Regions from separate parts of the Arthrobacter sp. BI5 genome, predicted to be linked through region 3. Evidence: riboswitches for the same ligand, from Rfam matches in the RefSeq annotation. Region 3 holds a riboswitch; each other region holds the start of a gene.
The links. Region 3 has a riboswitch for S-adenosylmethionine ahead of AC1MED_RS06205 (bifunctional o-acetylhomoserine/o-acetylserine sulfhydrylase). Riboswitches for the same ligand answer to the same signal wherever they lie in the genome.

Region 1: linked by a shared signal. The riboswitch ahead of AC1MED_RS12505 (aminotransferase class V-fold PLP-dependent enzyme) and the one ahead of AC1MED_RS06205 (bifunctional o-acetylhomoserine/o-acetylserine sulfhydrylase) in region 3 are both predicted to bind S-adenosylmethionine.
Region 2: linked by a shared signal. The riboswitch ahead of AC1MED_RS17090 (DUF1737 domain-containing protein) and the one ahead of AC1MED_RS06205 (bifunctional o-acetylhomoserine/o-acetylserine sulfhydrylase) in region 3 are both predicted to bind S-adenosylmethionine.

What each region holds. Positions count from the first base shown of each region.
Region 1 is NZ_CM155264.1:2,714,342-2,722,159, forward strand. Features, by position in the region: gene AC1MED_RS12480 (sigma-70 family RNA polymerase sigma factor) at 1-590, opposite strand, end outside; gene AC1MED_RS12485 (DoxX family protein) at 895-1,443, shown strand; gene aroA (3-phosphoshikimate 1-carboxyvinyltransferase) at 1,451-2,848, shown strand; gene rsgA (ribosome small subunit-dependent GTPase A) at 2,832-3,947, shown strand; gene hisN (histidinol-phosphatase) at 4,029-4,841, shown strand; SAM riboswitch class IV at 4,930-5,043, shown strand; gene AC1MED_RS12505 (aminotransferase class V-fold PLP-dependent enzyme) at 5,078-6,502, shown strand; gene AC1MED_RS12510 (class I SAM-dependent methyltransferase) at 6,573-7,331, shown strand; gene AC1MED_RS12515 (Nramp family divalent metal transporter) at 7,413-7,818, shown strand, end outside.
Region 2 is NZ_CM155264.1:3,680,870-3,688,687, reverse strand. Features, by position in the region: gene AC1MED_RS17115 (energy-coupling factor transporter transmembrane component T family protein) at 1-617, shown strand, start outside; gene AC1MED_RS17110 (UDP-N-acetylglucosamine 1-carboxyvinyltransferase) at 747-2,270, shown strand; gene AC1MED_RS17105 (glutamate--cysteine ligase 2) at 2,331-3,569, shown strand; gene AC1MED_RS17100 (O-succinylhomoserine sulfhydrylase) at 3,566-4,774, opposite strand; gene AC1MED_RS17095 (rhodanese-like domain-containing protein) at 4,775-5,194, opposite strand; gene AC1MED_RS17090 (DUF1737 domain-containing protein) at 5,191-5,484, opposite strand; SAM riboswitch class IV at 5,523-5,637, opposite strand; gene AC1MED_RS17085 (ATP-grasp domain-containing protein) at 5,942-6,898, shown strand; gene AC1MED_RS17080 (glycosyltransferase family 2 protein) at 6,885-7,622, shown strand; gene AC1MED_RS17075 (aminodeoxychorismate lyase) at 7,642-7,818, opposite strand, start outside.
Region 3 is NZ_CM155264.1:1,371,160-1,378,977, reverse strand. Features, by position in the region: gene metX (homoserine O-acetyltransferase MetX) at 1-978, opposite strand, end outside; SAM riboswitch class IV at 990-1,105, opposite strand; gene AC1MED_RS06205 (bifunctional o-acetylhomoserine/o-acetylserine sulfhydrylase) at 1,190-2,506, opposite strand; SAM riboswitch class IV at 2,570-2,685, opposite strand; gene AC1MED_RS06200 (VOC family protein) at 2,843-3,481, shown strand; gene AC1MED_RS06195 (CPBP family intramembrane glutamic endopeptidase) at 3,574-4,350, opposite strand; gene AC1MED_RS06190 (histidine phosphatase family protein) at 4,431-5,087, shown strand; gene AC1MED_RS06185 (phenylacetate--CoA ligase family protein) at 5,121-6,527, opposite strand; gene AC1MED_RS06180 (amidohydrolase family protein) at 6,551-7,762, opposite strand; gene AC1MED_RS06175 (NAD(P)/FAD-dependent oxidoreductase) at 7,774-7,818, opposite strand, start outside.

The DNA.
Region 1 (7,818 bases), 1.3 Mb from region 3:
CGGAACTCCTCCGGGATCGACTGCAGGGCACGCTTCACGTCCGAATCCGGCAGGTGGTCCAGCGCTTCGGCCTCCGCCGAACGCAACCCCGTCGAGGTGTGCGACTCGGCACGGGCCAGCTGCCAGTCCTCGATGGTGTCCGAGTTGGACTGCAACGGTTCGCGCTGGCGCTTGCGGTACAGATTGATGTACGTGTTGGTGAGGATCCGGTACAGCCAGGCCTTGAGGTTGGTTCCGGGCTTGTACTGGTGGAAAGCGGAAAACGCCTTCGTGTACGCCTCCTGGACCAGGTCCTCGGCGTCCGCGGGATTCCGCGCCATCCGCATCGCCGCGGAGTACAGCTGGTCCACATACTGCATCGCATCACGCTCAAACCGGACGCGGCGCTCGTCCGTGCTCTCGGCGTCCGTGTCCAACGGCTGGCCGGTGCCGTCCGCCGCTACGGTTTCCACGGCTGTACGCTCTGCGATGGCGTCGTCCACGGCTGGCGTTTCCGCAGTACTACCGGCGGCGGTTGCCTTGGTGGGTTTGGCGTCGTCGTTTCCGGCAACCTCGTGCATGGCCGTAACGGCCGGATCCATGGTGCTCATTGCGTTCAAGTCTACTGTCACCTTCCGGCGGGTGCTTAAAGCTCCCGTCCGGGCCGCGGACCACGGGTCCGCGGTGGCTTCATCCAGCAGTCGGGATTCTTTAACCAGAACCAAACCTCCGCCTTCCTGCACTGGCCGAATGACCGGCTGTGCCGCTAGTTATTGCATTGGTTTTCCCGCCCCCATTTCGGCTGGAACCTGTCAGGCACAACCCCGCACAACGGGCAAATATTCCGCAAAAGTGCAAGACTAGAACCGGTTCTCCCGCACAGCGTCCGCGGTTCGTCCATCCAGGAGGAAATTCATGTCCTTTGTCCGCTTTCTCGCCCGCCCTATGCTCGCCTCCAGTTTCGTGCTCGCAGGCATGGACAAGCTGAAGAATGCGGATGACACTGCGACCCAGCTGTCTCCCCTGCTGCGCCGCGCCGCTGAGTCCCTCCCCTTCCAGACCAACGAGAAAGTCCTGGCCCGCGTCATCGGCGGCACCCAGGTGGGTGCCGGCGTCTGCCTGGCTCTCGGCAAGGCCTCCCGCCTGGCCGCCACCGTGCTGGCAGCTATCTCGGCCCTTAACGCTTACGTGGAATGGCGCAGCGCGGACATCTCCTCCAAGCAGGGCCGCGACGCCCGGCGCAAGCAGTTGCTGAAGAACGTTTCCCTGACCGGCGGCGTCCTGCTGGCATCCGTGGACACCGCGGGCAAGCCGAGCCTGGCCTGGCGTGCCGAGCACCTCGCCGCGGACGCGCGCAAGACTACGGCCCACCTCGCCGCCGACGCACGCAAGACCACGGGCAAAAAGCTGAAGAAGGCTGACAAGGCGGTCCGCAAGGCCGTGGACCACGCCGTCGGAGCCTAAGACGGCAATGACTGGCACCACCCCCACCGCAGCAGCCACTTCCCTTCCGGCCGGCGGCGGTCCGCACTGGCGTGCGCCGTTCGCGGAGCGACCGGTCGACGCCACCGTTACGGTGCCCGGGTCGAAGTCCCTGACCAACCGGTACCTCGTCCTGGCCGCCCTCGCCGACGGCCCTTCGCGGCTGCGCACCCCGTTGCACTCCCGCGACTCGGCCCTGATGATCGAGGCGCTGCGGCAGCTGGGGGCCACCATCACCGAGGTGCCCGGCGACGGCGCCTACGGACCGGACCTGGACATCACGCCCATCCCCCTGGCTGCCGACGGTGATGCCGCAACGGGCGCCGCAATTGACTGCGGCCTGGCCGGCACGGTCATGCGCTTTGTCCCTCCGGTCGCCGCGCTGCGCCGCGGCGAGTCCCGCTTCGACGGCGATCCGCACGCACGCAAACGCCCGATGGGCACCATCATCGAGGCACTGACCGGACTCGGGGTGGCGGTCAGCGCACCCGAGGGCGGACCGGCGTCGTCGTTGCCCTTCACCGTCCACGGCACCGGGGAAGTCCGCGGCGGCCACCTCGTCATCGACGCCAGCGCCTCGTCCCAGTTCGTCTCCGCCCTGCTGCTGGCCGGCGCGCGCTTCACCGAGGGACTCCACCTGGAACATGTGGGAAAACCGGTGCCCAGCCTGGACCACATCAGTATGACGGTCGCGGTGCTGCGCGGCGTCGGCGTGGCGGTCGATGACTCCGTGCCGAACCACTGGGTTGTCTCCCCCGGACCGATCCGCGCCTTCGACCAGCGGATCGAACAGGACCTCTCCAACGCCGGGCCCTTCCTCGCCGCGGCCCTCGCCACCCGCGGAACCGTCCGGATCCCCAACTGGCCGGCCGACACCACCCAGGTGGGAGACCTCTGGCGCACCATCCTCGCCACCATGGGGGCAAGCGTCAGTCTCGACGACGGCACACTGACCGTCACCGGCGGCCCGGAAATCAAGGGCGGCGACTTCGACGAGACCAGCGAGCTCGCGCCGACCGTCGCAGCGCTCTGCGCGCTGGCCAACGGACCCTCACGGCTCACCGGCATCGCGCACCTGCGCGGACACGAGACGGACCGGCTCGCCGCCCTGGTGGCCGAGATCAAAAGGCTCGGCGGTGACGCCGAAGAAACCGCCGACGGACTCATCATCCGCCCGGCCTCACTGCACGGCGGCGTCGTGCACAGCTACGCCGACCACCGCATGGCCACCGCCGGCGCCATCCTCGGCCTCGCCGTGCCCGGCGTGGAGGTCGAGGACATCGCCACAACGTCCAAAACCATGCCCGATTTCCCCCGGCTCTGGGACGCCATGCTGGCCCCGGGAGCCTCCGCCGGGAAGGACGCCGCCGGTGGCCCGCAGCACTGACTCCTGGGACGAATCCGACGTCCGGATCCGGCCGAATAAAAAGGGCACCCGGCCCCGCACCAAGGACCGGCCCAGCCACGACGACGCCGTCACCGGACGCATCATCACGGTTGACCGCGGACGTTACACCGCCGTCGTCGGTGAAGGCACCGGCACGGAACGCAAGATCATCGCGGCCCGTGCCCGCGAACTGCGCCGCAACCCCGTCGTAGCCGGGGACTTCGTCTCCCTCGTCGGGGACGTCAGCGGCGAGCCGGACACGCTGGCGCGGCTGGTCAAGATCCAGGACCGCCGCACCCTGCTGCGGCGCAGCGCGGACGACACGGACCCGATCGAACGCGCCGTCGTCGCCAACGCCGACCAGCTGGTCGTCGTCGTGGCCGCGGCGAACCCGGAACCGCGCACCGGGTTCATCGACCGGGCCCTGGTGGCCGCCTACGACGCCGGAATCGAGCCCCTGCTGCTGGTCACCAAGGCGGACGTCAAGGATCCTGCCGAACTGCTCGACAACTACCGGCACCTCGACTTCCCGGTGATCATCTCCAAGACCGCGGATTCGGCAGCCTCCGGCATCGACGCCCGCTCCGATGACGGCCTCTCCGCCCGGCTGGACAAGACCGCCGTCTCGCAGCTGCGCGCGTACCTCGACGGAAAAGTCACCGTAATGCTGGGCCACTCCGGCGTCGGCAAATCCACCATGGTGAACGCGCTCACCGGCGCCGAACGCGCCACCGGCGGCGTCAACGCCGTCACCGGCCGCGGCCGCCACACCTCATCCTCCGCGCTGGCGCTGAAGGTCAACGATGCGCCCGCCGGCAGCTGGATCATCGACACCCCCGGCATCCGCTCCTTCGGCCTGGCCCACGTGGACCCGGACCGGATCCTGCGCTCCTTCCCGGACCTGGCGCCCGGCACCGAGGACTGCGAACGGGGCTGCAAGCACGACGCCTCCGCCGTCAACTGTGGGGTGGACGCCTGGGTGCAGGGCGGCCACGCCGGCCCGTCCGGCCCGGCCCGGCTCGCCTCGCTGCGCAGGCTGCTCGGCACCGACCCGCGGCTGGAAGCGCAGGACACCAAGGAACTCGGCAGCGTCTCCTAGCAGCGCCTGCCGAGCGGGTCGCCCGGCAGCGGGCGACGTGGCCTCCCGGCCTGCGGCGCGTTTTGGCGGTAGTTTGGAGGCATGAGTCAACCCGCTTCGAGCTACAACGATGACCTGCGCCTTGCCCATGTACTGGCAGATTCCGTAGATTCCCAGACCATGAACCGCTTCAAGGCGCTCGACCTTCGGATCGAGACGAAGCCGGACCTCACTCCCGTCACCGACGCGGACAAGGCCGCCGAGGAAGCCATCCGGGGGCAACTGTCCCGCTCCCGCCCCCGCGACGCCGTGCTCGGCGAGGAGTTCGGCAGCTCCGGCCACGGCTCCCGCCGCTGGATCATCGACCCAATCGACGGCACCAAGAACTTTGTCCGCGGCGTCCCAGTCTGGGCCACCCTGATCGCCCTGGTCGATGAAGGCGAGCCCGTGGTCGGCGTCGTCAGTGCCCCGGCCCTGGGCAAACGCTGGTGGGCGGCCAAGGGCGCCGGCGCCTACACGGGCCGCTCGCTGGCCGCCGCCAGCCGGCTGAAAGTCTCGAACGTCTCCCGGCTGGCCGACGCCTCGCTGTCCTACTCGAGCCTGGGCGGCTGGAAGCAGCGAGGCAACCTCGATGAGTTCCTTGGCCTCACTGAGGAGGTCTGGCGCACCCGCGCCTACGGCGACTTCTGGTCCTACTGCCTGGTGGCCGAAGGCGCCGTCGACATCGCCTGCGAGCCTGAACTCAACCTCTACGACATGGCGGCGCTGGTCCCGATCGTGACGGAAGCCGGCGGCCGCTTCACCTCGCTCGAGGGTGAGGACGGTCCCTTCGGCGGCAACGCCCTGGCCACCAACTCGATCCTGCACTCGGAGGTCCTCAAGCGCCTCAACCCCGGCCTGGATGACCTGCTCTAGCCGGCCCGCCCGCGGCAGTTCGTAACACAGCGCTTCATATTTCCGCCTCGCTTTTCCGTCCGCCGGGCCATGTCCTAGGCTCGAAACAGGTCACGAGTGCCAGCGCTAAACCCCGGTTTGCTGGCCGGCAACCCTCCATTCGCGGCGGGGTGCCCCGGGTGACGACCTGGCCGGTCCGGAGCGGACCCGGCAAGCGCGGATCCCCTGTGAGCGGGGTCCTTTTTGAGCGAGGTCCCATGACGACTGCCACCATCCCCACCCACACCACCAGCGCCGGCGCGGCCCTTTCCGAGACGCGCTTCGACGCCGCGCGCCGGCCGCTGTCCGCCGTCTCCGGCGCCGAGATCCAGGCCCCGCTGATCCAGGGCGGCCAGGTCCGCTACGCCAACCTCGACTACGGCGCCTCGGCCCCGGCGCTGTCCGTGGTGTCCGCCTACTTGAACGAGATCCTGCCCTACTACGCCAGCGTGCACCGCGGCGCCGGCTACGCCTCCCAGCTCAGCACCTCGGTGTACGAAAACGCCCGGAACATCGTCCGCGGGTTCGTCGGCGGACGCCCGGACGACTCGGTGATCTTCACCCGGAACACCACCGATTCGCTGAACCTGCTGGCCGGCTGCCTGCCCGTTGCCGGCGGCCAGCACACCGGCGAGGTGCTTTACCTCGACATTGAGCACCACGCCAACCTGCTGCCCTGGCAGAACGTCCCGCACCGCAGCGTCGTCGCGGCGCCCACCCTGGCCGGCACCCTGGCACGGCTCCGGACGGAACTCACCCACGGCGACGTGAGCCTGCTGGCCGTGACCGGCGCATCCAACGTCACCGGCGAAATCCTGCCGATCCGTGAGCTGGCCGCCCTGGCGCACGAATTCGGCGCCCGGATCGCCGTGGACGCCGCCCAACTGGCCCCGCACCGCCGCATCAACATCGCCGCCGACGACGTCGATTACCTCGCCTTCTCCGGCCACAAGCTCTACGCCCCGTTCGGCGCCGGGGTGCTGGTGGGCCGGCCGGACTGGCTCGACGCCGGCACCCCGCACCTTGCCGGGGGCGGCGCCGTGCGGGATGCGCGGCTCGACACCGTCAGCTGGACCACCGGCCCGGCCCGCCACGAGGGCGGCTCCCCGAACGTCCTCGGCGCCGCCGCGCTGGCCCGCGCCAGCCAGGTGATCGAGTCGCTTGACGAACAGCAGTGGCACGCCCACGAGGACGCCATCCGCTCCTTCCTGGTGGAGGGCCTGCAGCGGATCGAGGGTGTGAGCGTGCACCACATCTTCGAAGACACCGCCCGCGGGGAGGGGCCCGGGACGATCGGCGTCGTGAACTTCTCGGTCGCCGGGTACGACGCCGGACTGGTCGCCGCCTACCTCTCCGCCGAACACGGCATCGGCCTGCGCGACGGCCGGTTCTGCGCCCATCCGCTGCTGAAGCGGCTTGGCCTGCCGGCCGGGTCGCTGCGCGCCAGCTTCGGCCTCGGCTCCCGGCTCGAGGACGCCCAGCGGCTGCTCGCCGGTCTCCAGGAGCTGCGGCGGGGCGGCCTGGGCTGGGACTACGTGGTGGACGCCGGCCGCTGGGTGCCGGCCAACGACGCGCGCAGCTACCCGCACTGGGCGCCGAACACGCCGGGCACCGCGGGAGCCGCCCCCTGCACCCTCGACTAGGGGCCCCGCCTCCGGCCGCGTGCGGTAAATTCGGAGGGTACTTACCTATTGCTGCCGAAGGAGATCGCACGTGGCACGCGGCGGCCCCAAACTCCACCACCACCGGCGACAGGAGCTCGGCCAGAGCTTCCAGGACGGCGGCGAGCACTACGACCGGGTCCGGCCGGGCTACCCCGCGGACTCGGCCGACTGGCTGATCCCCGGCGGGGCCCGGGACGCCGCCGACCTGGGCGCCGGCACGGGCAAATTCACGGCTCTCCTGGTCGAACGGGGACTGAAGACGGTGGCCGTGGACCCGTCCCCGGACATGCTGGAACAGCTGCGCCGCACGTTGCCGGACGTCACCGCCGTCGAGGGCACCGCCGAACACACGGGACTGGCGTCCGGGGCGTTCGACCTGGTCACGGTGGCCCAGGCCTGGCACTGGTGCGATCCCCTGCTGGCCAGCACCGAGGCTGCCCGGATCCTGCGCCCGCAGGGCATCCTCGGCCTGATCTGGAACCAACTCGACACCTCGGTCCCGTGGGTGCACCGGCTCTCGCGGATCATGCACGCCGGGGACGTCCACAAGCCCGACTTCACACCGCCGCTGGGACCGGAATTCACCGGGTTGCAGAGCCACCTCACCCGTTGGGAGGACCCAGTCACCAGCCAGGACCTCATGGAACTGGCCAAGTCCCGCAGCTACTACCTGCGGGCAGGCGAGACCACCCGGGCCAAGGTCTTCGGCAACCTCGACTGGTACCTGCACGAGCACCTCGGGCACACTCCCGGCGAGCTCCTGCCGCTCCCCTACCTGACGCAAACCTGGCGCGCCGCCCGGGCCTGAGGTTCCCGCATTGCGCTGGGGGCATGCCGCACCTATCATTTCGGTGTGCCTAACTTTTGTGTGTAGGCACCCTGGAACTTCATGGGAGCCGCAGTGCTGGACGTCACCGGACACGAACCCCGCCCCGCGGGGCCGCCGCCCGCCCGCAGGGTCCGGGGCCGCCGCCGTGCCCTGCTCGGCCTGCTCGGCCCGGCGTTCGTGGCCGCCATCGCCTACGTGGATCCCGGCAACGTCGCCGCTAACCTCACGGCCGGGGCGCAGTACGGCTACCTGCTCGTCTGGGTCCTCGTCGCGGCCAACGTGATGGCGGTGCTGGTCCAGTACCAGTCCGCCAAACTCGGCATCGTCACCGGCAAAAGCCTTCCCGAGATCCTCGGCGAACGGCTCCGGCCGGTGTGGCGCCGTGCTTTCTGGGTCCAGGCCGAAATCGTGGCGGCGGCCACCGACCTCGCCGAGGTGGTGGGCGGCGCCGTCGCCCTGTACCTGT
Region 2 (7,818 bases), 1.5 Mb from region 3:
TCTGGCAGCGCGGCTGGCCGCTGATCCTCGCGGCGGCCGTGGGCGGCTGGAGCACGGCGATCCTCGCGCCGGACCACGGACGGATACTGCTCGACGTCGGCGTCTGGTCCATCAGCGAGGGCTCGCTGCAGCTTGGGCTGGGCTTCCTCTTGCGCGGCCTGGCGATCGCCCTGCCGGCGGTGCTGCTGATGAGCTGCACAGACCCGACAGACCTGGCCGACGCCCTGGCGCAGCAGGCGAAGCTGCCGCACCGGTTTGTGCTCGGGACCCTCGCCGCGATGCGCCTGGTGGGGCTCATGGCCGAGGAATGGCAGACCATCGGCATGGCCCGGCGGGCCCGCGGCGTGGGCTCGCATGGCAGCCCGGTGCAGCGGCTGAAGGCCACCCTGGGGCAGAGCTTCGGACTGCTGGTCCAGGCACTCCGCCGCGCGTCCCGGCTGGCGGTGACCATGGAAGCCCGCGGCTTCGGCGGCGCGCAGCGGACCTGGGCGCGGACGGCGACGTTCAGCCGGCTGGACGCGTGGGTGGTCCTGGGCGGTGTGCTGATCGCCGGCGCGTCGGTGGCGGCGGCCATCGGTGCCGGGACCTGGAACATGGTGTTCCTCGGCCAGCAGTAGCGGACTGGCGTACGCTATTCGCGGGGTAGCCGCTGCTCCCATATCGCACGAGATGGATATTGTGTGAGCTTAAGTGCAGTTGGAGGGAGTTTTGCGGATCAAATAGCTCATTCGTGATATTTATTGCATATGACTCAACAGACTGCTGAACACGTCGGCGCCGCGCTCCGGGACGCCCGCGGCCAGAAGGGCTGGACCCAGGGACAGCTCGCGGCCGAACTGGGTACCAGCCAGAGCGCCATTGCCCGGATGGAACAGGGCAAGCAGAACCTGAGCCTGAAAATGATCCAGCGGCTTGAAGCCATTTTCGGCCGGGCCATCGTCAAAGTCGGCCGGCCGCAGATGACCCACCTCAGGGTGGAGGGCGGCCGCACGCTCTCCGGCGCCGTGGACGTCAACAGCAGCAAGAACGCCGGCGTCGCGCTGCTGTGCGCGAGCCTGATCAACCGCGGCACCACCGTCCTGCGCCGGCTGGCCCGGATCGAGGAGGTCAACCGGATCGTTGAGGTCCTGACCAGCATCGGCGTCGAATGCACCTGGCTGGACGCGAACGATCTGCAGATCCGCCGCCCGGCCGTGCTGGACCTTGATTCGATGGACGTCGAGGCCGCACGCCGGACCCGGAGCGTCATCATGCTCCTGGGTCCGCTGCTCGACGAATCCGCCGAATACCGGCTGCCGTACGCGGGCGGCTGCGACCTCGGCACCCGCACCGTGGAGCCGCACATGCAGGCCCTGCGCCAGTTCGGCCTCAGCGTCGAGGCGAAGTCCGGCTTCTACAGCGTGCAGGCGCCGCCCGCGGACGGCCACGACCGTTCCTTCGTCCTGAGTGAGCGCGGCGACACCGTGACCGAAAACGCCATCATGGCTGCAGCCCACCGCCGTGGCACCACCATCATCCGCAACGCCAGCCCGAACTACATGGTCCAGGACCTCTGCTTCTACCTGCAGATGCTGGGCGTGGAGATCGACGGCGTAGGCACCACGACGCTGAAGATCGTCGGCCGCCCGTCAATCGACGCCGATATCGAGTATTTCCCCTCCGAGGACCCGATTGAGGCGATGAGCCTGATCACCGCCGGCATCGTGACCAACTCGGAAGTCACGATCCGGCGGGTCCCGATCGAGTTCATGGAGATCGAGCTGGCAACGCTGGAGCAGATGGGCCAGCGGCTGGAGGTGTCCGCAGAGTACCTTGCCCGCAACGGCCGCACCCGGCTGGTGGACGTCACCACCAAGCCCTCCGAGCTGCGGGCGCCGACGGACAAGATCCACCCGATGCCTTTCCCCGGCCTGAACATCGACAACCTGCCGTTCTTCGCCGTCATCGCCGCCAACGCACAGGGCCAGACGATGATCCACGACTGGGTGTACGAGAACCGGGCCATTTACCTGACCGAGTTGAACAAGCTCGGCGCCCAGGTCCAGCTGCTGGATCCGCACCGGATTTACGTCAACGGGCCCACGAGGTGGCGGGCCGCGGAAGTCGGCTGCCCGCCGGCCCTGCGCCCGGCAGCCTGCCTGCTGCTGGCCATGCTCGCCGCGCGGGGCGTCTCCGAGCTGCGCAACATTTACGTAATCGAACGCGGCTACGAGGACCTCGCCGAGCGGCTCAACACCATCGGCGCCAGGATCGAGTACTTCCAGGACTGACTCGTCTGACCGGCGCGGTGGGGTAGCGCACCGGGGGAGGGGCTGGCGCACAATGGTTGCATGCGCACCTTCGGCGTTGAGGAGGAACTGCTGATCGTGGACCCCGTCACCGGGGTCCCGCTGGCGCTCGCCGACGCACTGTTGAGGGGGCTGAGGCCGGCCCCCGGTGCCGGTCACGATCCGTACGCCGCCGCCGCCGCGCCGCCCGCGTCTGCCGGTCGCGATCCGCACCACGACGATTCCGGTTTCAGTTTCGAGCTTAAGCTCGAGCAGATCGAGACGCAGACCGTCCCCTGCCTGGACCACGGCGGGCTGCTGCAGCAGATCCGGCAGTCCCGGGCGTTCACGGACCGCGCCGCCCTGACCCATGGCGCCCGGGTGGCGGCCCTGGCCACCTCGCCGCTGGCGTCCGCTACGCACACAACCCCCAACCCGCGCTATGCCACCATGCAAAAGCGGTTCGGCCTCACCGTGCAGGAGCAGCTGACCTGCGGATTCCATGTCCACACCTTCATCGAATCCCCGGAGGAGGGCGTGGCGGTCCTGGACCGGATCCGGGACAAGCTGGCGGTGCTCATCGCGCTCAGCGCCAACTCGCCCTTCTGGAACGGGGCGGAGACCGGCTTCGAAAGCTACCGTACCCAGGCGTGGAACCGCTGGCCGGCAGCCGGTCCCGCCACGATCTTCGGCAGCCTTCCGGTGTACCGGCGGGTAGTCACGCGGCTGCTGGAGAGCGGGGTGCTGTTTGACGAAGGCATGGTCTACTTCGACGCGCGGCTGGCCCGGCACCACCCCACCGTCGAGGTCCGGGTCGCGGATGTCTGCCTGCGCGCGGAGGACGCAGCGCTGATCGCGGTGCTGGTGCGCGCACTGGTGGAGTCCGCCAGCCGGGAGTGGCGCGACGGCGTGGATCCGGCCCCGGTACCGACGGTGCTGCTGAAGATGGCCGCCTGGCAGGCCAGCAACTGCGGGCTGCGCGGCGAGCTGCTGGACTTCGGCAGCTTCCGGCCCGCCCCTGCCGCCGAGGTGGTGCATGCGCTGGTGGACTTCGTGGCCCCCGTCCTGGCGGAGCAGGGCGAGCTGGAACTGGCGCGCCGCGGCGTGGACCGGGTCCTGGCGAACGGCACCGGGTCGCAGCTGCAGCGCCAGGCGCTCTGCGCGCCCGGGCTGGACACGCCCGCCGACGACGCAGGCCTGGCCGCCGTCGTCGCCCACGCCGTGCGGGTCACGACGCACGGCGCGGACGCCAGGGCGGCAGCGGAGCCGACCCCCGTGCTCTCACGGGTACGCCGGGACTAAACCTGCTTGAGTGCCTGCCCGAGGTCGCGGATCAGGTCCTCGACGTCTTCCAGGCCCACCGACAGCCGGACGACGCCGTCGCTCAGCCCGATCGCTGCCCGGCCGTCCGGTCCCATGGCGCGGTGCGTCGTGGTGGCCGGATGGGTGATCAGGGACTTCGAATCACCCAGGTTGTTGGAAATATCGATGATCCGCAGCGAGTCCAGCAGCGCAAAGGCGGCCTCCTTGGCCGTGCGGCCGGGCGAGGGTGACAGCTCGAACGTCAAGACGGTGCCGCCGGCCTTCATCTGCCGTGCGGCCAGCTCGTACTGCGGATGGGATGGCAGCAGCGGGTACTTGACCCAGCTGACCGCCGGCTGCTCCTGGAGCCACTCGGCCAGCCGCAGCGCGGAGGCGGAGGAGTGGTTCACCCGCAGGGCCATGGTCTCCAGCCCCTTGGTCAGCACCCACGCGTTGAAGGCGGAGAGCGCCGGGCCGGTGTGGCGCATAAGCTGCTTGACCGGGCCTTCGATGAACTCCTTGGTGCCCAGGATCGCGCCGCCGAGCACCCGGCCCTGGCCGTCAATGTGTTTGGTGCCGGAATACACAATCACGTCCGCGCCGAGTTCCCCGCAGCGCTGCAGCAGGGGAGTGGCAAAGACGTTGTCAACGATGACGGTCGCGCCGGCGGCGTGCGCCAGTTCGCTCACGGCGGCGATGTCCACGATTTCCTGCATCGGGTTCGACGGCGACTCGAAGAAGACCGCCGTCGTCGGCTCCGACAGCGCCGAGCGCCACTGCTCAAGGTCGGGGCCGTCCACGAAGACCGTCTCCACACCCCAGCGGGGGAGGATCTCGTTGAGGATCACGAAGCAGGATCCGAAGAGGGAGCGGGCGGCGACTACCCGGTCGCCGGCCCCCAGCAGCGCCCCCAGCGCGGTGAACACGGCGGACATGCCGGACGCCGTCGCGAAGCATGCTTCGGTTCCTTCCAGCAGCCGGAGCCGCTCCTGGAAGGTGGCCACCGAGGGGTTGCCGTAGCGCGAATACACAAAGCGTTCGTCCTCGCCGGTGAAGGCGCGTTCCGCGGCGGCGGCGGATTCGTAGACGAAGCCTGAGTTCAGGAAGATCGGTTCGGTGGTCTCCTGGAAGCCGGTGCGGTCGAGTCCGCCGCGGACGGCCTGGGTGTCCGGGCTCCAGCCTTGGGCATCGGGATTAAAGCTCACTTAGTGCTTTCCGGGGTTGGTGGGCAGGCCGCGGTTTTTCCAGCCGTTGACGGTGCGTTCGCCGTGACGGTCCGGTTCGCCTTCGAAGCCCTCGAGGACGTTGTAAGAGGTGAAGCCGGCTTCCGTCGCCGCTATTGCCGCGGCGACGGACCGGGCGCCTGAACGGCACAGGAAGACCAGTTCGGTTCCTCCGCCTTTCGGGGCCCGCTGTTTCAACTGTTCAACAAACTGCGAATTGGGGATGCCGCCGGCCAGGTTCCACTGGATGAAGAGCGGATCGTTCCGTCGTTCGCCCGCGGCCGTGGTGTCGGGGGTGCCGATCCGGGCCCATTCGCCCTCGGTGCGGACGTCCACCAGGACGGCGCCCGCCTCAAGCGTGGCCCATGCCTCCTCCGGGCTCAGGTCTCCGGCGTAGTTCATGCGTGGCCCCCGCCGTCGAACTCGACGTCCAGCTCATCCACCGCGTTGGCGACGGCGGCGTCAGCGCTCGCGATGGCGGACGGCAGCACGAGCGCCTGGGCCACGATCACGGTGCTGCCATTGAAGGTCGCGGAGGGGCTGCCATGCAGGACATAGCCCTCGGCCAGGGCGGCGGAGACCCGTTCGCAGAAGCTGCGGTCATCGGGACCGGTGAACAGGCGGTAGGCCAGCCTCGCTTCGGCGGCCGGGCCGGGGGCGGCGGAGGACGGGGCGGGGGCTGTGGCGGGCACAGCGGGTGCGGACGCGTCGGGCACGACGGATCTCCTTACTTTCACGCTTGCAGCTCGAACTCTCGATATGCCGAGTATTCACCTGAGGCACCCCGCCGCGAAAGGGAGGGTTGCCGACCGGCCAGTCAGGGCTTGGCGCCGGGTCTCATTACTCCCCAAAAACGTAGCACTTCCGTGCCGTCGGCACCGGCGGCGCCGTCATGTTAAGTCACGGGCCGGCGTTTCCAGCAACGGCATGGGCGCGGGTAGCGCTGGCAGCAACCCCAGTACTCGTGGGCATCCGGCGCAGTGCCTGCGGGGCAGATTCGGGTAGTTCCTACTCGGGATATCCCTGGCCACCCTCGCCTTGACTGGGACGGGCACGACCGACGTGCCAGCAGATTTCCAATGGGATAACCAGCATTAGCCAGGCGCTGCACTGGGGCACCCGGCATGTCTACGAAGGAACTGGATTTTTATGGGACCACCTGTGAAGCCCCGCGTGCTCATCACCGGCGCGGGGGGACCTGCCGGACGGGCCGTCGCGGCCCAGCTCAAAGCGCGAGGCGTCCCCGTCCTGGGTACCGACATCCGCGAACTGCCGGCAGGGTCGGGAATCACCGCCGTCCGCGTCCCGGAGGCCTCGGATCCGGAGCTGGTCTCGGCGCTCCGCCGGCTGGTGGCCGCCGAAGACGTGAACGTTGTCATTCCTACCGTGACTGACGAGCTGCCGCAGCTGGCGGCCTTCCGGCCCGCCTTCGGCCCCGATGTCCGCGTCATCATTGGCGAGCCGGGACCCGTGGCCCTCGCCCACGACAGGCTCTTTACCGCATGGCGGCTGCAATCGGCCGGGGTGGCCGTCCCGCGGTTCGGGGTGCCCCGGGATTTCTCCGGCGCTGAGGCCGCCATGGAAGCGCTTGGCGGACCGGTAGTCGTCCGCCCCCGGGTCTCCGGCGGCGGCAGCGGCGTGACCGTCGTCGACGGAGGCAGCGACGTGGACTGGCACAGACTGCCGGAAGGCCAGATCGTGCAGGAATTCATCCCGGGAACCGCTTACGGCCCGATGGTCTTCGGCACCCCGGTGCAGAACGCGGCCGCTCCGTTCGTCGTCGTTATCGAAAAAACTGCACCGGCCCAGGGGAAGGCTGGAAACGCGGCGGCCGCCCGTCGGGTCGAAATCGGCGAGGCCATGGATGTGGGAAATGTGGCCATGGCCGCTGTCCGCGCGCTTGGGCTGACCGGCCCGGTTGGCGTCGATGTCAGGCGGCGTGCCGACGGGACGCCGGTGGTGCTCGGTGTGACCGCCCGGTTCGGCAGGAACAGCGGGCTCGTCCCGGAATTGCTCGACGCCGTTCTAGGGGCATTTACCCTGCCATCGTTCAACCCGGCATCCTTCCGTCAGTTCCCACGGGTGCACGGCAATGCCCTGGTATGAGGTCCGCGCCGCAGTGCGGCGTCGCCGCGGGGTGCCCACCCTGCTGGACATGTGGCCGACTGTGTCGATCATTGTGCCGGCCTTCAACGAGGCGGCCCGCATAGAGAGCTGTGTACGCTCCATCCAGCTCACCAGCTACGACCGTTACGAAGTGGTGCTGGTCGACGACGGCTCGACCGACAACACGTTCGAACTGATGAAGGGCGTGGCCGCGGCCGATCTCCGAATCAAAGTGCTCAGCCAGGCCAACGTGGGCACAGGTGCCGCCCTGAATCTGGGCTTACGGCACGCATCCGGCGAGGTCGTGGTGTTCATGGATTCGGACGTGGTCCTCTCACGGAACACGGTCAAAAGGATGCTCCAAGGCTTCGCGGACGAGAATACCGGCGCGGTCTGCGGCGACGCCCGGCCGGCCACGGCGGCCCCGGAGCGGCCCCGGATACCATCCTCCCTGAGCCGCGGCGCCGGGTTGCTCCGGAGAGCCCTCGCCGTGAGCGGCTGCCTGCCGGCCCGCCCCGGCAACATCAGAGCGGTATCCCGGGCCGTGCTTGAGGAAATCGGACCTCTCCCGGAAGACCTGCTGGTGGGCGGAGACCGGGAACTGATCAGGCGGGTGCGCCGCGCCGGCTACCGGGTGGCCTCCGCTCCGCGTGACTTGGCCTACGCCGATACTTCAGCGACTACCGCGGGGGACCGGTTCCATCGCCCAAGGACCCGGAGCTGAGCTCGGGTCGCTCCGCGCCTTACTCGATCGTGGCGAAAAGTTCGTTGAGCTCCGCCGTGAGCTGCCGCCGCAGTTCGGGCGTGCCGATCTCCTTGCCGTCGATGTGGTTCACCGGGGCGAGGAGCCGGATGCTCGAGATGAGCCAGACGGCGTCCGCGTCGTACAAGTCCTCGGGGACCAGCGGACCGTAGCCGAG
Region 3 (7,818 bases):
GTCCACGGCCGCCACAAAGAACTCCGCGGTGGCCCGCGAAACAGCCTGCTCCAGGCTTCCCCGGCCGCGGCTGACGTCGTGGCTCATCAGCGCCTCGGTGATGGCGATGTAGCTGTTGGCGTCGAAGCGGCGGACCAGCTTGTTGCCCTGGTGGTCCAGATAGCTCTCCACCTGGTAACGGCCCCGGCCGGCCAGCGACCCGGCTTCCAACGGGTCCTCCGCCGCCTGGGCGTTCCGGCCAAAGCGGGCGTCCAGCTCCGCGGCGGAACGGTAGGTGATGTGGGCGATCCGGCGCGCCAGGGCCAGGCCGGCGTCCGGTTCCGGGCCGCCGTAGTAGTCACCGCCGTTGAAGTTGGGGTCCTGGCGGATCGCCAGGGTCTGGGCCTGGGCGAACGCGATCTGCTCGGCGGTGCTGCGGGCGCCTATCGAAATCACGGCGCAGCGCCGGACCCGGTCCGGGTAGCTGACCGCCCACTCCAGCGCACGGGCTCCCCCGAGCGAACCCCCCAGCACGGCATACCAGCTGCTGATTCCCAGCGCGTCGGCGAGCCGCGCCTCGGCGGCGGTGCTGTCCCGCAGGGTGACCAGCGGAAACCGCGAGCCCCAGGGCCGTCCGTCGGGGGCCGGCGTGGACGGCCCGGTGGAGCCGTAGCAGCCGCCGAGGATGTTGATCGAGACCACAAAGTACTTGTCCGTGTCCACCGGGGCGCCCGGGCCGGCCAGCTGTTCCCACCAGCCCGGCTCTTCGCCGGCGCCGCGGGTGACGTGGGTGTCGCCGGTCAGGGCGTGCTCGATCAGCACGGCGTTGGAGGCGTCGGCGTTCAGCGTCCCCCAGGTCTCGTAGGCGAGGGTGACCTCCGGCAGGGTGGCACCGGATTCAAGGGCCAAAGAACCGAGCGGGAGGTACTGCACCGTCCCATCAGGAACAGTGGAGGGTTTGCATTCGGGTACACCCGTGCGGGTGACGGCAATCGTCATGTGAGGACCTAACTTCGCGCTTGCCCGCCGTCAGCTGACCGGCAGGCCAGGTCTTCACCCGGGGCACCCCGCCGCAAATGGAGGGTTGCCGGCCAGCAAGCCGGGGCTGTCGCTGGCACTCATGACCTGCCTCGATTCTACGAAACCCGGCGGCGCAAGCGCGAAGATTGTGACGGCTGTGTGACAGCCGGTCCCGTCGGCGCCGCCCGCCTCAGGCGTTCTTGGCCGCGCGGAAGCCGGCGTCGAGGTCCGCGATGATGTCGTCGATGTGTTCGAGTCCCACCGAAAGCCGCACCAGGCCGGGGTTGACGCCGGCCACCGCCTGCTGCTCCGGCGAGAGCTGGCTGTGCGTGGTCGACGCCGGGTGGATGACCAGCGAGCGCACGTCGCCGATGTTCGCCACATGGGAGTGCAGTTCGAGGGCGTCGACGAAGCGCTTGCCGGCCTCCGCTCCCCCGGCCAGGTTGAAGGAGACGACGGCGCCGGTGCCCTTCGGCCCGTACTTGCGGCCGCGCTCGTACCAGGGGCTGGACGGCAGCCCGGCGTAGGCGACGGATTCGACGTCGGCCCTGGCCTCCAGCCATTCGGCAACCCTGACGGCGTTGGCAACGTGCCGCTCCATCCGCAGGCTCAGCGTCTCGATGCCCTGGGCGATCAGGAAGGCGTTGAACGGCGAGACGGCGGAGCCGAGGTCGCGCAGCAGCTGGACCCGGGCCTTGAGGATGTAGGACAGGTTGGCGCCCAGCGCACCGTCCGCGCCGAGGTCTCGGGCGTAGACCAGGCCGTTGTAGGTGGGGTCAGGGGTGTTGAAGCCGGGGTAGCGCTCCGGGTCCTTGCCGAAGTCGAAGTTGCCGGAGTCCACGATGACGCCGGCAATCGCGGTGCCGTGCCCGCCGAGGTATTTGGTGGCCGAGTGGACCACAATGTCGGCGCCCCACTCGATCGGCCGGATCAGGTAGGGGGTGGAGAGCGTGTTGTCCACGATCAGCGGCACCCCGGCCCGGTGCGCCACGTCCGCGATGCCCTCGATGTCCAGCACGTCCTGCCGGGGGTTGGACACCACCTCACCGAAGAACAGCTTGGTGTTCGGCTGCACGGCGTCGCGCCACTGCTCCAGGTTGTCCGGGTCCGCGACGAAAGTTACCGAGATGCCGAATTTCTTCAGCGTGTGGGCCAGCAAGTTGTAGGTGCCGCCGTAGAGGCTGGGGCTGGCCACCACATGGTCCCCGGCCTCGGCGATGTTGAGGATCGCAAGGGTTTCGGCGGCTTGCCCGGAACTGAGCAGAAGCGCCCCGAGGCCGCCCTCGAGGCTCGCCACGCGCTGCTCCACCGCGTCCTGGGTGGGGTTTCCGATCCGGGTGTAGATGGGGGCGAGTTCGGCGAGCGCGAAGCGGTTGGCCGCGCTTTCCGCGCTGGGGAAGACGAACGACGTCGTCTGGTAGATCGGCAGCGACCGCGCACCGGTGGCGGAATCCGGCTCCTGGCCGGCGTGGATCTGGCGGGTTTCAAAGGACCAGGCGTTGGACATCGGGGATCTCCTGAGTGACTGGGCACAGGCCCTTCCGGTCCTCCCGGGACCGGAACGGCTCTGCCGCCGCGCTTGCCTCCCGGCGGGCGCCGGAGGGCCAGGTCTTCACCCGGGGCACCCCACCGCGCAAGGAGGGTTGCCGGCCAGCAAGCCGGGGCTTGGTGCTGGCACTCATGACCTGGCTCCAGTTTAGGAAGGCTCGACGGCGGCTGGATAGCTTTGTGACGAATATGAATTTGGCCCGTGGACCGGCCCTGGAGCCCTGGAAAATGACATCCCATCAGGGTTAGGACAGCCTAAGCTGAGAGCTCCATCACAAAGTGCCAAGATGAGGGCATGCGCATGGATCACGTCTCTTACGCCTGTGAACAAGATGGCCTCGCTGCCACCACCGAACGTATCGCGTCCGCCCTCGGGGTCGAAGCCGTCAAGGGCGGAGTCCACCCCCGGTTCGGGACCCGCAACATGATTATCCCGCTCGCCGGGCACAAGTACCTGGAGGTCGTGGAGGTCCTGGACCACCCTGCCTCGGACAAGGCGCCGTTCGGCCAGGCCGTCCGGGCCCGTTCCGCCGCCGGCGGCGGCTGGATGGGCTGGTGCGTTGAGGTTGACGACCTGGCACCCTTCGAGGAGCGCCTGGGCCGGTCGGCCGTCAACGGCAACCGCAAGTTCCCCGACGGCCGCGAACTGGTCTGGAAGCAGATCGGCATCCTGGGCCTTATCGCGGATCCGCAGGTCCCCTACATGCTCAAGTGGGAGGGCGATCCCGCCCTGCACCCGTCCAACGCCTACGAGAGCGGCGTCAAGATGTCCGCGCTCACCATCGCAGGCTCCGCCGAGCGGGTCACCGAGTGGCTGGGCGAACCGGTGGAGAAGCCGCTGGAGGATGTGGACGTGAACTGGCTGGCCCCGCACGGTACGCCGGGCATCCTGTCCGTCACCTTCGAAACCGATTCCGGAGCCGTCACCATCTGACGCTTCCTGCCCGAAAAACTTCGGCCGCCAGCAGCGGGTGCCAATGATGCCACCCACCGCTGGCGGCCGAATCCTTTTAAGGCCTGGTGCGCCTAGCCGAGGCCGATCGCCTTGCCGAAGAGGCTGAACCCGACGAAGGCCACGATGTCCAGCAGCGCATGGGCGATCACCAGCGGCATCACGCGTCGCGTCTTCGTATAGATCAGCGCGAAGATGACGCCCATGATGGCGTTGCCGATGAAGGGCCCAAAGCCCTGGTAGAGGTGGTAGCTGCCGCGCAGCATGGAACTGGCGAAGATGGCCAGCGGCATGCCCCAGCCGAACTTGCCGAGCCGGTCGAGCAGGTAGCCGACCACAATGACTTCTTCCACGATCCCGTGCCGGATCGCGGAGAGGATCAGCACCGGGACGGTCCACCAGTAGGAGTCCAGCGCGCTGGGGATGATCGCCGTCGTGATCCCCAGCGCCCGGCCGGCCGCGTACAGGCCCAGCGAGGGTATGCCGATCAGGGCGGCGAGGCCGAGGCCCTGGGCCAGGTCCTTGCCGGGCCGGGCGAAGTTGAAGCCCAGCTTCCGGAACGCCGAGGTCCCGGTGCCGGCGGCCAGGCCGGCGGGCCGGTGTTCGGTCAGGAAGTAGATCACCAGCACCACCGGCACCAGGGCGAAGATGATGTCCAGCAGTTGGTAGGTGAGGTCGAAGTACTCGCGGGTGCTCTGCGAGCGGTTCAGCGTCGAGGTGCCCTGCGCCAGCGGCGCACGGGTCAGTTTGTCCAGCAACTGCACCACCGAGTACACCGCCGACTGCCCGAGCGACAGCCCCAGGACGATCCAGACTTCTAGCCGCAGCCGACGGCGGGAGGGAACCAACATGTTTCTATCTTGCCTGCCGTTGCCGGGAGTTGACTGCACGTGCCTATGCTGGGGCTGTGAGTGCGCCCGGGAGAATTTTTATGATCCGGCATGGCCAGTCCGCCGCCAACGCCGACACCTCGATCTACAACCGGGTGCCCGATTACCGGATCCCGCTGACGCCGCTGGGTGTCGAGCAGGCCACGGCCGCCGGTGAGCAGCTGCGGCGGCAGCTGGACGGTCAGCGGGTGTGCGTGTACGTCTCCCCCTACCTGCGGGCCTACCAGACGCTGGAGGCGCTGCAGCTGGGTTCCCTGACCGAACGCGTCATCGAAGAGCCGCGGCTGCGCGAGCAGGACTGGGCGAACTTCCAGATCGCCGGCGACATCGAGGACCAGAAGGAGCTCCGCAACGCCTACGGGCACTTCTTCTACCGGTTCCGGGAAGGCGAGTCCGGTTCCGACGTCTACGACCGGATCTCCTCGTTCATGGAAACCCTGTACCGGCACTGGTCCAAGCCGAACTACGCCCCGAACGCGCTGTTCGTGACGCACGGGCTGACCATGCGGCTGTTCTGCATGCGCTGGTTCCACTGGTCGGTGGAGTACTTCGAGTCGCTGAACAACCCGGACAACGCCGAGATCCGCACCCTGCTGCGCACCCGGCAGGGCAAGTACGAGCTGGACAAGCCGTTCAGCCAGTGGGAGGACCGCCGGGTGGATGAGACCGTGCTGGACGCCCCGCCGATGTTCTTCTAAGCGACGCCCGGTCTTCTAGGCGCTGCCCGGTGTTTAAGGGACGCCCGGCGCGCGCTTGAGGGCGATGACCTGATGGAACTTGCCGCTCCGGCCGGTCTGCTCCGGCGCCTCACCGGCACGGACCAGCTCCACGTTCGCCAGGCCCTGGCCGGCCAGGAAACCGGCGAGCCTGGCCGCCACGTCCTGCCACACCTCATCCGCCGCGGCGCCGGGCTCCAGTTCAAGCCGGACCCGCAGCTGCGCCGGGCCGGACTGGACCAGCTGGCAGCGGTGCACCCCGGGCGCGCCGTCGATCGGGGCGGTGACGGCCAGCGGCAGGATACTCACCGTGCGGCCGCTGGCGTTGTCCAGGTGCAGCACGTCGTCGTGCCGGCCGGCCACCCGGACGGCGGGCAGCGGGTTGCCGCATTCGCAGGGACCGGGCTTGGCGAGGACCGAATCGCCCAGGTCGTAGCGGATCAGCGGCTGGACCCGGTTGGCGAGGTTGGTCAGCAGCACCGTGTGCGATGCCTTCCCCGGAGGCGTGGGCCGGTAGTCCTCCTCCACCGGCTCCAGGATCACCCAGTCGCTGTTGACGTGCAGCCAGCCGCGGGGACAGTCCAGGGCGATGGGGCTGAACTCCGAGGCGGCGTAGACGTTGTGGACCCCGCAGCCCAGCGACGCGGCCAGCCGGGCCGGGTCGCCGAGGGACTCGCCGCTGGACTCCACCACCGCGGGCCGGATCCGCAACCGGCCCGCGTCCTGCTCCTCGGCCAGGAGTTCGAGGGCGCTGGGATAGCCCACCACGAGGGCCGGGTCGAAGTCGTTGAGCGCCTGCACCAGCGCCTCCAGCGGCTGCTGCACGGAAAACAGGCGGTAGGCGCGGCGGCGGCCCCGGCTGCGGCGCCGCTCGGACTCAAGCCACACGGCGCCGGCGAAGTGGCCGCCGGTACCCACCACCACGGCGGTGCGGATGCCGCGCCGCAGCAGGGCAGGCAGCACGCCGGCGTTGACGGTGCTCCGGACCGCCCGGATCCCCTGCGCCCGGTAGCACGCGACGGCGGCGGGGTCGTGCACGAACAGTCCCGGGTGTCCCGTGGTCCCGGAACTGGAGCACGCGAAGTACCGGCCGCGGTAGCGGCTGCCGACCAGGGTCGGATCGGCGACGAAGGCCTCCAGATCGGTCCGGGTGACATCGGGGTCGGTTACCCAGTCGTCGAAGCGGGCCATCAGCTGCGGTTTGGTGACCGGCGGCAGGTCGCGAAGCGAGACGTCCCCGCGCGTGACGTCCCCGGCTGGGAGCCCGCGGTACAGCTCCCGGTAGAACGGGGAGCTGGCACGGGCGTGCACCACAAGCGCGGCCAGCCGCGCATCCCGCCGCCGGGCAAGGGCCCGCGGGCCGCCGTGTTCGGCCCTCAGGAGATCGAGCATGATGCCCAGCTCCCTCGCAAACCCCGCCATGGCGTGCCTCCTATGTCTGCGCGTCAGCGGGCGCGCACCCCGGCGCGCCAGACGGCGTGGGTGAGCGGCATCCCCGGCCGGTAGGCCAGGTGGGTGGCGGACGGGGCGTTGAGCAGGTGAAGGTCAGCCCGGTGCCCGACGGCGATCGAGCCAACCGCGCGCTGCCCGTCGACGTCGTTCCCGGACTCCCGGCCCAGCGCCAGCGCACCGCCGTACGTCGCCGCACGGACCGCCTCGTGCACACTGAGCCGCATCTGCAGCACCGCGGTGGTGACGCAGAACGCCATCGAGCTGGTGTAGGAGGTGCCCGGGTTGCAGTTGGAGGCGAGCGCCACCTGGACGCCGGCGTGCAGCAGTTCCCGGGCCGGGGCCAGCGGCTGCCGGGTGGACAGGTCGCAGGCCGGCAGGCAGGTCGCGACGGTGCCGCGCTCGCCCGCGCCGGCCGCCGATTCCCAGCCGGACCAGCTGTCCGCGAGGGCGTGGACGTCGGCGCGGGATAGGTAGTTCACGTGGTCCACGCTCGCGGCCCCGAATTCCACCGCCAGCCGCACGCCGGGGCCCTCCCCGAGCTGGTTGCCGTGCACGCGCAGGCCCAGCCCCGCGTCCCGGCAGGCCGCCAGCACGCGGCGGGACTGGTCCTCGGTGAAGGCGCCGCGCTCGCAAAAGACGTCGGCCCAGCGGACATAGGGCCGGACCGCGGCGAGCATCGGGCCGCAGACCAGGTCCGTGTACTCCTCGGCGTCCATGCCCCGGGGGACCAGGTGCGCGCCGAGGTAGGTCACCTCGTCCGCGACGGTGGAGGCGATCCGGGCGCTGCGGGCCTCGTTGTCCACGTCGAGTCCGTAGCCCGTTTTGGTTTCCAGATAGGTGGTGCCCTGGGCGACAGCCTCGGCGACGCGGCCCAGCGCGAGCCGGGTGAGGTCGAAGTCGCCGGTGGCCCGGGTGGCGCCGGTGGTGACCGCGATGCCGCCGGCGCTGTAGTCCTCCCCCGCCATCCGGGCCTCGAACTCAGCGGTCCGGTCGCCGGCGAAGATGAGGTGCGTGTGCGAGTCCACCCAGCCGGGCAGGAGCGCGCGGTGCCCGGCGTCGACGGCGTCGTCGGCGGCCGGGGCGTCCGCGGCGGACCCGAGCCAGGCGATGCGTTCGCCCTCGATCACCACGGCCGCATCCGTCAGGACCCGGTGCTCCGCATCCTGGGTCATCAGTTCGGCGATGTTGGTGATGAGGGTGCTCATGGGTCCATTCTTCAGCGCCGGATCGACATCCGGGTCGCTGCCAGTGCCGCGGCTGT